3 regions of the Paenibacillus sp. YYML68 genome follow, and region 3 is predicted to be linked to each of the others. Evidence: riboswitches for the same ligand, from Rfam matches in the RefSeq annotation. Region 3 holds a riboswitch; each other region holds the start of a gene.
The links. A riboswitch is a leader RNA that binds a small molecule or an ion and turns the genes downstream of it on or off. The one in region 3 is predicted to bind cyclic di-AMP.

Region 1 (3,262 bases), 3.5 Mb from region 3:
CAGGGTCAGAAACTGCCCATATATCGAAGCTGTACGAGCCTGCGAAGAAGAGCGCCTGCTGCACGCCAAGGATGAACAGGCCGATGATATAACCATCCTTCATCGCGAGGTACACTTGGCCGCCGAACTGTTCGTCTCTCCATGCCGGCAGCGGCTCCACTTCGGTATCCAGACACAGCTTCCGTCCGGCAAGCAGCGCGAAGTAGGTCGATAGCGCCATCAGCGTTACATAGATGTTCATGATCCACAGGTACAGCAACGCGTTCGGCTCGGATGGCCCCGTATTGTGCATCGTGCGGAACGAAGGCAGCATGTTGAAGTTGTTCATCACATAGATGCCGAGGAAGACTAGGGTGAGCATCAAGCCGCGTGAGAACGTGATGTGCCGTCTGTGCCGAATAACGAGGATGAGAGCAGTCAAGGACAGCAACAGCGACCCGAGCAGGCTGATCTGTGTCATTCGTCCGGAGCGCTCGTCCTGCGCCTCCTGCCACGTCAGGAAGCTATCAGGAGGCGGGAACGCCGGGCGGAACGAGGTGATGCGGCCGTTCTCGTAGCCGAGGTGCAGCTCAAGCGGAGCCTCGCCGACGACAATCGAACGGCTGACGTAGACGAGCCCGTAGTCCTCAGATGGTCGGCCGCTGTCCTGTAGCGTGAAGGCGGCTGGGTCATAGCCCATATCTCGCAGCGCCTTCTCGCCTGCAGCCGCAGGTGAAGCCTCTGAGGCGGCAGGCAGTGCGCCTGACTTCGCAGCAGCGTCCTTCCACGCGCTATAGCTGAATATGTGCTTCGTCGTGTAATTGACCCCAACATAATAATTGCGCGACAGTGCGTCGTCCGTTATTTCAACCTCGAAGTAATCGATCGGGAACTGCTCGCCGTACTTCTTCTCATATTCCTCCTCGAGGCCAGCATGCTGCAGGTAGCCGCTGCGTACAGTGTGCGACTGGAACAGCGTCTCCACCTTGGCCGTGTCAGACAGCTCGAAGCGCTGACGAATGAAGTCTGAGGCAAGCACAGCCGCCTCCTGCTTCGAGATGGCCGGTGTCTGCACAGCATTCTCGGGAGCACGGTCCTCCGGCTCCAGCAGCGGAGACAGGTAGGCAAGCCCGATATATAAGATGATTCCGAGCACGGCGAGCAGCAGCGGGGGACGGGCTTGTAATTTGGCAGGCATAGTCGCACTCCTTGTCCTTATTTTGTTCATCGACCTATTGTATTCGGCTATAACTTTTTCCATGCTTCCCCTATAGAGTCATGATAACATGAGCAAGCGCAGGTAAAAACAAGCAAAGTGACGCGCCGACCAGATAGGAGCGCTTACATCTGTCGTATTATTGCGAATTACCTCTCTTTTCGTTCTAAAATGGCTTTGTACTTCGTTCGAAACCGCCGTATAATTCATCTCATATGAATTTGCAGCAGCTGCCTAATTAAATATTGAGCCGAATTTCCAATGGAAAACGGGGGAACCACTAATGATGGGGTGAATTTTGTGCCAGCCACGCAGCTGCGCACAGATAGGGTGCCTGTACATCCGAATCCGACAGCTAACCTCGTAGGCTTTTGTTACAGGAACCTTGTACGCACGGCACCGGGTTTCGTTCCCTGTGTCTTTTTTGCTGTTCCATTATGAATCCGAAGAGGTGCCGGATGAAGCTTCAAGCCAAAAAAATAGAGCTCACCCCTCCGCAAATCTTGGTGCTGGGGTTCGCGGCGATCATTCTGCTCGGTGCGACGCTGCTTACGCTGCCGATCGCCGCAAGCTCAGGGGACGGCACGCCGTTCCTGGATGCGTTCTTCACCGCAACGTCGGCAACGTGCGTAACTGGCCTCGTCGTCGTCGACACAGGTCAGCATTGGTCGCTGTTCGGTAAAATCGTGATCGTGCTGCTCATTCAAGTCGGCGGACTCGGCTTCATGACGATGTCGACGCTGTTCGCCTTCGTGCTGAGGAAGCGCATCTCGCTCAAAGAACGGCTCATTCTGCAAGAGGCGATGAATCAGGGCAGCATGGAAGGCATCGTTCGGCTTATACGCAAGGTTATTATCTATTCCTTAACGATTGAGCTCACGGCGGCGGTCGTCTTCACCTTGAGATGGTCAATGGACATGGAGCCGCTGCAGGCGCTCGGCTTCGGACTATTTCACGCGATCTCGTTCTTCAACAATGCGGGCTTCGATCTATTTGGACTTGTGACAGGTCCATTCGCCAGCATTACCGCTTACGCGGACGATTATGTGATCAATATCGTCTCCATCTGTCTCATCATACTTGGCGGACTCGGCTTCGTCGTCTTATCCGATCTGCTCGATTACCGACGGCTGCGCAGATTGTCGCTGCATTCCAAGGTCGTGCTAACGGCAAGCGGCGTGCTGATCGCGGTGGGAGCTGTCGTCATCTTCATCTTCGAGTTCACGAATGCGAGGACGCTCGGTGCGCTCGATTGGGATGGTAAGCTATTAGCGTCGATCTTCCAATCCGTTACCCCCCGCACCGCAGGCGCCAATACATTAGACATTGCGGCGATGCGTCAGGCGACCCAATTTTTCATCATATTCCTCATGTTCATCGGAGCTTCACCCGGCTCGACGGGTGGTGGCATTAAGACGACGACGTTCACAACGTTGGTCGGGGCGATTATTGCGATGGTGCGAGGCAAGGAGGACATCGTCTTCTTCCATAACCGTCTCGGCAAGGATCGATTGCTGAAGGCGATTACGATCACGATGATTGCCTTGTTCGTCGTCATCTTCGTGACGATGGTGCTGTCGACGACTGAGGATCGTCACTTCCTGATGATCCTGTTCGAGGTGACGTCCGCATTCGGCACAGTCGGCTTATCGATGGGGCTGACGCCTATGCTGAGCGATGTCGGCAAGGTGATGATCGCACTCACGATGTTCATCGGCCGTCTTGGTCCCTTGACGCTCGCCTATGCGCTCGGACCGAAGGCGGAGAAGGAATTGTATCGATACCCGGAAGGGAAAATAACGATCGGATAGGGGATATCAGCGATGAAACGCAGTCAATACGCCGTCATCGGACTGGGGCGCTTCGGCTCCAGTCTTGCCAAGGAGCTCATCAAGCTAGGCTACCAGGTGCTCGGCATCGATAAGGACGAGGAGGCCGTCGAGGAGATGAGCAGTGTGCTCACTCACGTCGTCGCGGCTGATTCCACAGATGAGGATGTGATTCGATCGCTAGGCCTGCGTAACTTCGACAGTGTGGTCGTGGCGATCGGCGACGATATACAGGCCA
Region 2 (3,262 bases), 440 kb from region 3:
GGTTCCCAATATGCCCAAGAACTTCGTTATAGGCCATGAGCCGATGGGCATTGTGGAGGAAGTCGGACCTGATGTTACCCATGTGAAAAAAGGTGATCGGGTCATTATTCCGTTCAATATTGCGTGCGGCCAATGCTTCTACTGCCAGCATCAGCAGGAGAGTCAATGCGATAATGCGAATCCGAACGGAGAGGTCGGTGCGTACTTCGGTTATTCGGATACGTTCGGTGGCTATGCTGGGGGGCAGGCTGAATACTTAAGAGTGCCATATGGCAACTTCGTGCCGTTCAAGGTTCCAGAGAGCTGTGAGCTTGAGGATGAGAAGCTGCTGTTCCTCTCTGACATTATTCCGACCGCCTACTGGGGAGTGGATAACGCAGGCGTCAAGCCGGGGGATACGGTTATTGTGCTCGGCTGTGGTCCTGTCGGTCTGCTGACACAGAAGTTCGCTTGGATGAAGGGGGCGAAGCGCGTCATCGCGGTCGATTACATCAACTATCGGCTGGAGCATGCGAAGCGCGTGAACGGGGTTGAGATTGTTAACTTCGAGAAGGAAGCGAACATCGGAAGCTACCTGAAGGAGCTAACAGGCGGCGGCGCCGAGGTCGTGATCGATTGTGTCGGGATGGATGGGAAGATGACGTTGGTGGAGAAGATCGAGACAGCGCTCATGCTTCAAGGCGGTTCGATGGGAGCGATCCAAATTGCGTCGCAGGCTGTGAGGAAGACCGGTACGATCCAGCTCATCGGCGTATATGGGCTGCGGTATAATGCGTTTCCGCTAGGAGACTTGTTCGCACGCAACATCGTATTGAAGATGGGCCAAGCTCCGGTCATTCACTACATGCCGCACTTGTATGAGCTTATCACGACGAACAAGCTGGACCCGACGGACATTATTACACATCGGGCGAGCTTGTCGGATGCGCCGCGGATGTATGAGCTTTTTGACGGGAAGAAGGATGGATGTATTAAGGTTGTATTGAAGCCGTGATAGGTACCTGGTCTAGCTAAAAAAGCAGGCTAGCTGTTATCAGCTAATCTGCTTCACTTCACTTAACAAGTTTAAGGAGCTAATACGTAAACCTTCACATCTTGAATGCCGAAGCGCCAAGCTTGATCTCTGGACTGTGGGACGAAGATGTCGACCTTGTTGCCCTTAATCGCACCACCGGTATCGGTAGCTGTACCGAACATGCCGCCGACCGGTAGCCCTTCATGCGTATAGCCTTCGATATATACTTGACTGCCGAGCGGAATGACAGACGGATCGACAGCGACGGTGCCTAGACTCAACGTGTTACCCATATAATCAAGCGCTGCATAACCGCCGTTCTCTAATGGAGTAGCGGTGTAAGCGGACGCCTTAGCTTTGATTACCTTCGTAAACGTGCGGTTATTGATTAGTGGTCGGTACCACGCCGGAGCGTAATAGCGTCCGTCTGTGCCAAGAATCGCGATTCGGTTCGTCGCATCCCATTGCGTCGTCGCTCCGAAGGTGTCGGAGATGAGTCGGAAAGGGACATAGACGCGTCCGTCGACGAGGCGCGGCGCACTCTCGACTTCGGTGGTCTGCTCGTTGACAGAGATGACCTTCTCGCCGGTTGTCAGCGTCAAGCTTGTCTCTTCGTTCTGAATGGTGACGGTTATTTGTTGACCGTCCATTTGCCATTCAAGGCTATAGCCGAGCTCGTCCACAATTGTACGTGCTGGCACCTGCAGCTTCGAATTGTCGACGACAACAGGCTTGGCGTCCTGGAATTGAACGAGCTTGTCGTTGATCTGTACTTTAATATCCGTCTGTACTGCTGCATAGGTGCCAGATGGTGAATATAGAGCAGCAGGCAGCACCAATAAAGCTGCGAGCAGCATTTTTTTCACAGAAGTATGCAATTGTATCCCTCCTATATAAGCCTCCGAGGTTAGTTGTCGGGTTCGGGAAGAGGATTTCCCTAGGCCGTCTTGTGCGCAAGGAAGATTCAAGCGCATGTCAACTGCCATTCACCCCAAGTAAAGAGTCCCCCGTACGAGCAGCATGAAGAAGCCTGTGCGATTCGGCTTAAATGAATTTATCATAAGCGTTCCTTATGAAGCAATACGCAAAAATATCCATGGGTTGAAAATGGAAATGATTATGCCCGTTTATGCTGAAAGACGTGCCTACCTTTACCTGTAATGGTACAATATATAGAAGCAGATCCGCGGAAGCTCGTGATGGATTAGCAGCATATTTCGCTCAACAGGTGCGGTGAGGAGGTCCAGGGGTGCCATTTACAGTCGATAGCTCGATCTTACTTTTCTCTACATTATTAATTGTGGGCGTCATCACCACGAAGTTCTCATCTCGGCTCGGCGTGCCGTCTCTTGTGTTCTTTATTGCAGTGGGCATGGTGCTGAGTAAGTTTATTTACTATGACAGCGCCTACCTGACGCAATTGTTCGGAATTGTGGCGTTGATCGTCATTTTGTTCGAAGGCGGACTTCAGACGAAATGGAGCAATGTGAAGCAGGTGATCGGTCCCTCAGCTACGCTAGCGACAGTGGGCGTGTTGATTACGACCGTCATTATCGGCGTGCTTGCCAAGTACATACTTGGATTGTCTTGGCTGGAAGGGCTGCTCTTCGGTGCAATCGTCGGGTCCACCGATGCCGCGGCAATATTCGCTGTCCTCGGGAACAAGAACATTCGTCCGAAGCTGACGGCGACGCTGGAGGCCGAGTCGGGAACGAATGACCCGATGGCGATCTTCTTGACCATCTCGCTGATCGAATTGATTCAGTACCCGGATGCCAGCTTGATGTCGCTCATCTGGGGCTTCGTGTGGCAGATGGGCTTAGGACTTGTGATGGGTGTACTCTTAGGTAAGTTATCTGTATGGATGATTAACAAAATTAATCTCGACTCGTCAGGGTTGTACCCGGTGCTGTCGATGGCGCTTGCCGTTCTGACCTACAGCGGAACAGCGATGCTCCAAGGAAGCGGCTTACTAGCCGTCTACGTGATGGCTGTTCTCGTCGGCAACTCGGATCTTACGTATCGGCACTCGATCTTCCGGTTTAACGAAGGCTTCGCTTGGATGATGCAGATTCTGATGTTCATATTACTGGGGCTGCTCGTGTTCCCGAATCAGCTGCTCTCCGTCATCTGGCAAGGGTTAGGCTTATCGATTCTACTGATGTTCGTAGCAAGGCCAATCGGCGTGTTCGCAAGTATGATCTTCACGAAATTCAGCCTCAAGGAGATCACGTTCATCTCTTGGGC
Region 3 (3,262 bases):
CGCCCTCGGCGAGGGCCGCGGCCAGCTCGGCTGGCGGCGCATAGCGCTCCGCCAGCCCGTCCGCGAGCGCGACCGTCGCGAGGTCGCGCACCGTCACGTGCGACGCGGGGCGCACCCGCTCGCTCACATATTCACGCCATCGCTTGTAGAATGGCGTGTACACCTTGTACGGCTGCTGGCGGCCGGACCAGCGCGCGAACTCACGGACGTCGGCGAGGCTCGCCTCCTCGAAGGCGGTGACCCGCACGCCGCGAGCCTCCGCCGCGGCGCGCAGCTCACGGTCGCGCTTCAGCGCATAGGGCGAGACGTCCTCGTGCAGCACGAGCTCGTCGATGTCCGGATGCGCGGCCAAGAGCCCCTGGAGCACGGCGCTCGGCTCGCCGTGCAGCACATGCAGCTGCGCACCGGCCTCGCGATACAGACGCGTAAGCCTTGCGGCGTGCTGCAGGAAGTTGACGCCGCTGTGCTCGGCGCTACGGCCGTTGCGCAGCAGCAACGGATCGAGTATGAGCACATGCAGTGAAGGCTGTGCGGCGGCACGTATATAATCGAACGCGGGCAAGTCGTCGATGCGCAAGTCTTTGCGGTGAATGAATAGCAGCATGAGGCCGTGCTCCTTTCTTAGGACGTCCGCGAGTCCGCTAGACGAAAGAAAGCTCCGGACGCTGGAGCTGCCCTGTCCTCGCACAAGGCGAAGGAACGGGGGCAAGTCCAAGTCAGAGCTTTCGAGATCATACGAAATTCAAGTGTGCTTCATAGCATCGCGACAGAACGAGCCGGCTTATTGGGTCGCTGGGTCCGTCATGAGCTGTGTGTACTGCTCCTCCGACAGAATGCGGCGAGCGGTCACATAGCGCTTCACGTAGTAGCTGTCCGACAGCTTCGTGATGACGACACCCTCATTCGTAGCGGAGTGATAGAACTTACCGTCGCCTACATAGACACCGACATGCGAGATGCCGCGGCCGTCTGTGTTGAAGAAGACGAGGTCGCCAGGACGCAAGTCGTTCTTATCGACGTGTGTGCCGAGCTGGGCTTGGCTCTTGGAGGAATGCGGCAGCTGAATGTTGAACTTGGCGAACACCCACGAGGTGTAGCCCGAGCAATCGAAGCCCTTCGTCGTCGTACCAGCCCACTTATAAGGAGAGCCCAGTCCGTCGTTAACCGCTGCGCTTAGCGGAGTTTCCGCCCATGCGCTTCCAACCGAAATCGTGCAAAACATAACTGCTGAGCATACAAAACCGACAAGCTTCTTCACTAAGAAGTTTCCCCTTCCGGTGCCTACGAGGTTAGCTTGAGGGTTCGGTTGAAGGTTCCCTATGATCACTGTCAAGCGAGATCAATTCACCCAAGATGGTTCCCCCGTTTTCTGCGTACAGAAATTCGGCAAAGTTTTCTAGTTAGTTTGTTGCAAGTACATGTATTCGAGCTTCGTTGTCGAAATCCTGCCGGTGTCACAAAACCGTCACATCTTAAGTGCATAAATGTGAAACCTGCCTACTTAGGTACTAGGACATGCGCCTAGAGACTCCCAATTGATACAGTCCACTTGTCGTTTTCCTGTATTTGACATCGAAACGTAGTTTCAATACAATCTGTAGTGTGAGGTATTCATCTATGAAAATACATCATTTCAAAGTTTACGAGAAAGGCTTGAACCGCTTCTTCGGCTCACTGGAGGCGAAGGTGCTCGAAATCTTATAGAAGGCGGCTTAGCCGTTGTCGATTCGCGAGGCACAGACGTGTCTCGAGTACCAGAACGAGTCATTGATTTTCAACACGGTGATGAGGGTGATGAACCGGCGGGCTGATTTTATACTACACCTCGTAGTGTGAATGATACATATCATACCTATATTAATGGAGGGAATTGGAATCATGAAACATGTGAAGCTGCTCGTATCCGCCAGTGTTCTATCTGTTGCTCTTGCGGGAGGCTATCTTGCCTTCGATTCTTACACCGGCAATAAAGTGGAGATCAAGGAGGTCATCTCGGCTGCGGCTTCGGCTTCCGCCAAGTCGAGCTCCGGTCAGCAGCTCACGAATGAGGCGATGAGTGGCATGTGGAACGTCGCTCCATCGTCTGAGGTGTACTTTTCCGTCACGACGTCGAAGTCTACCGTAAACTTTGTTGCGAAGGAAGTCGTAGGCAGCTGGACACTGGACGCGGCAGAGCCTGCGAAGTCCACGGCGGAGGGCTCGATTGCGATGAAGTCGATCAACTCGGGCAATGCGGATCGCGATGATCATGTTCGGGCTAAGGATTACTTCGATGTCGCTTCGTTCCCGAACGCCGTCTTCAAGGCGAAGTCGTTCAGCGGCTTGCCGCAGAGCTGGACGGAAGGCGAGAAGGTCAGCTTTCAGATGGTGGGGACACTGAGCGTGAAGGGGATCGAGAAGGAGGTAACGTTCAACAGCGATGCGCTTGTTGAGAACGGTCAGCTGAAGCTGGAGGGCAAGACGGTTGTGACGTTCGCGGATTTCGGATTGAAGAATCCTCACAACGTGCTGATGGAGACGCAGAACAACATTGATGTACAGCTGCGGCTTGTGCTGGAGAAGGCCGGGAGCTAAGCGTTCGTTCTAGCGAAGGACCAGTCTGTCATCGGGTAGTCTCTAGCTGGGCGTGGACGAGCCTCACGTCACGAAGAAGGGCTGTTCGGGAGGAAGCCGGTTATCGGCTTGCCCGAACAGCCCTTCGTTTATGTCGAGCCAGGCGCGACGGTGAAGCTACTTACGCCTTCTCCTGCCACAGCGCATATTGGACTCCGATAGCCCATACCTCGAAGAACGCTTGAGCGAGACGGAATGCCTGAATGCCTAGCAGGGCGATGAAGCCGGCCCAGATGAAGGCCGAGGTCATCGCGGTCGCCGTCACGAGCAGCGCCAGAGTGAGGACCGCGAGCGCCGTGATCGCGATGACGGGCAGGTAGCGGATGCAGAATACGATCGAGTAGAGCACGGAACGATCGCTTGCTTTTCCAATCTGGAGATACATGGTCATCAGCTTGATCAGCAGGGCGTATAGCATGTAGCCGGCGACGTATGGCAGCAACGCAACGCCTAGGCTCGTATAGGAGCTATGGGTGTCGAATTCCCGTGCTGCGAGCGGCAGCAGCCATACAAGCGGCAACAAGGTTGCTGTCAGCTGGACGATATAATAGAAGAAGTACGGCAGCGTCAGCTTGCGGATGCCCGCCACGAATCGGTAGCCTGCATTCAGGTCCCCGCGATGCATCGAGTAGTAGACGGCGGCGTTCAG

Region 1: another riboswitch for cyclic di-AMP. It lies ahead of PAE68_RS18220 (TrkH family potassium uptake protein); the one in region 3 lies ahead of PAE68_RS02590 (C40 family peptidase).
Region 2: another riboswitch for cyclic di-AMP. It lies ahead of PAE68_RS04710 (stalk domain-containing protein); the one in region 3 lies ahead of PAE68_RS02590 (C40 family peptidase).

The regions. Positions count from the first base shown of each region.
Region 1 covers NZ_BQYI01000001.1:4,096,092-4,099,353, reverse strand. The annotation lists gene PAE68_RS18225 (CPBP family intramembrane glutamic endopeptidase) at 1-1,177, opposite strand, end outside; cyclic di-AMP (ydaO/yuaA leader) riboswitch at 1,434-1,580, shown strand; gene PAE68_RS18220 (TrkH family potassium uptake protein) at 1,654-3,006, shown strand; gene PAE68_RS18215 (potassium channel family protein) at 3,019-3,262, shown strand, end outside.
Region 2 covers NZ_BQYI01000001.1:1,038,694-1,041,955, forward strand. The annotation lists gene PAE68_RS04705 (zinc-dependent alcohol dehydrogenase) at 1-994, shown strand, start outside; gene PAE68_RS04710 (stalk domain-containing protein) at 1,066-1,893, opposite strand; cyclic di-AMP (ydaO/yuaA leader) riboswitch at 1,897-2,070, opposite strand; gene PAE68_RS04715 (potassium/proton antiporter) at 2,265-3,262, shown strand, end outside.
Region 3 covers NZ_BQYI01000001.1:595,256-598,517, forward strand. The annotation lists gene PAE68_RS02585 (cryptochrome/photolyase family protein) at 1-604, opposite strand, end outside; gene PAE68_RS02590 (C40 family peptidase) at 782-1,258, opposite strand; cyclic di-AMP (ydaO/yuaA leader) riboswitch at 1,264-1,399, opposite strand; gene PAE68_RS02595 (YceI family protein) at 1,879-2,574, shown strand; gene PAE68_RS02600 (hypothetical protein) at 2,735-3,262, opposite strand, start outside.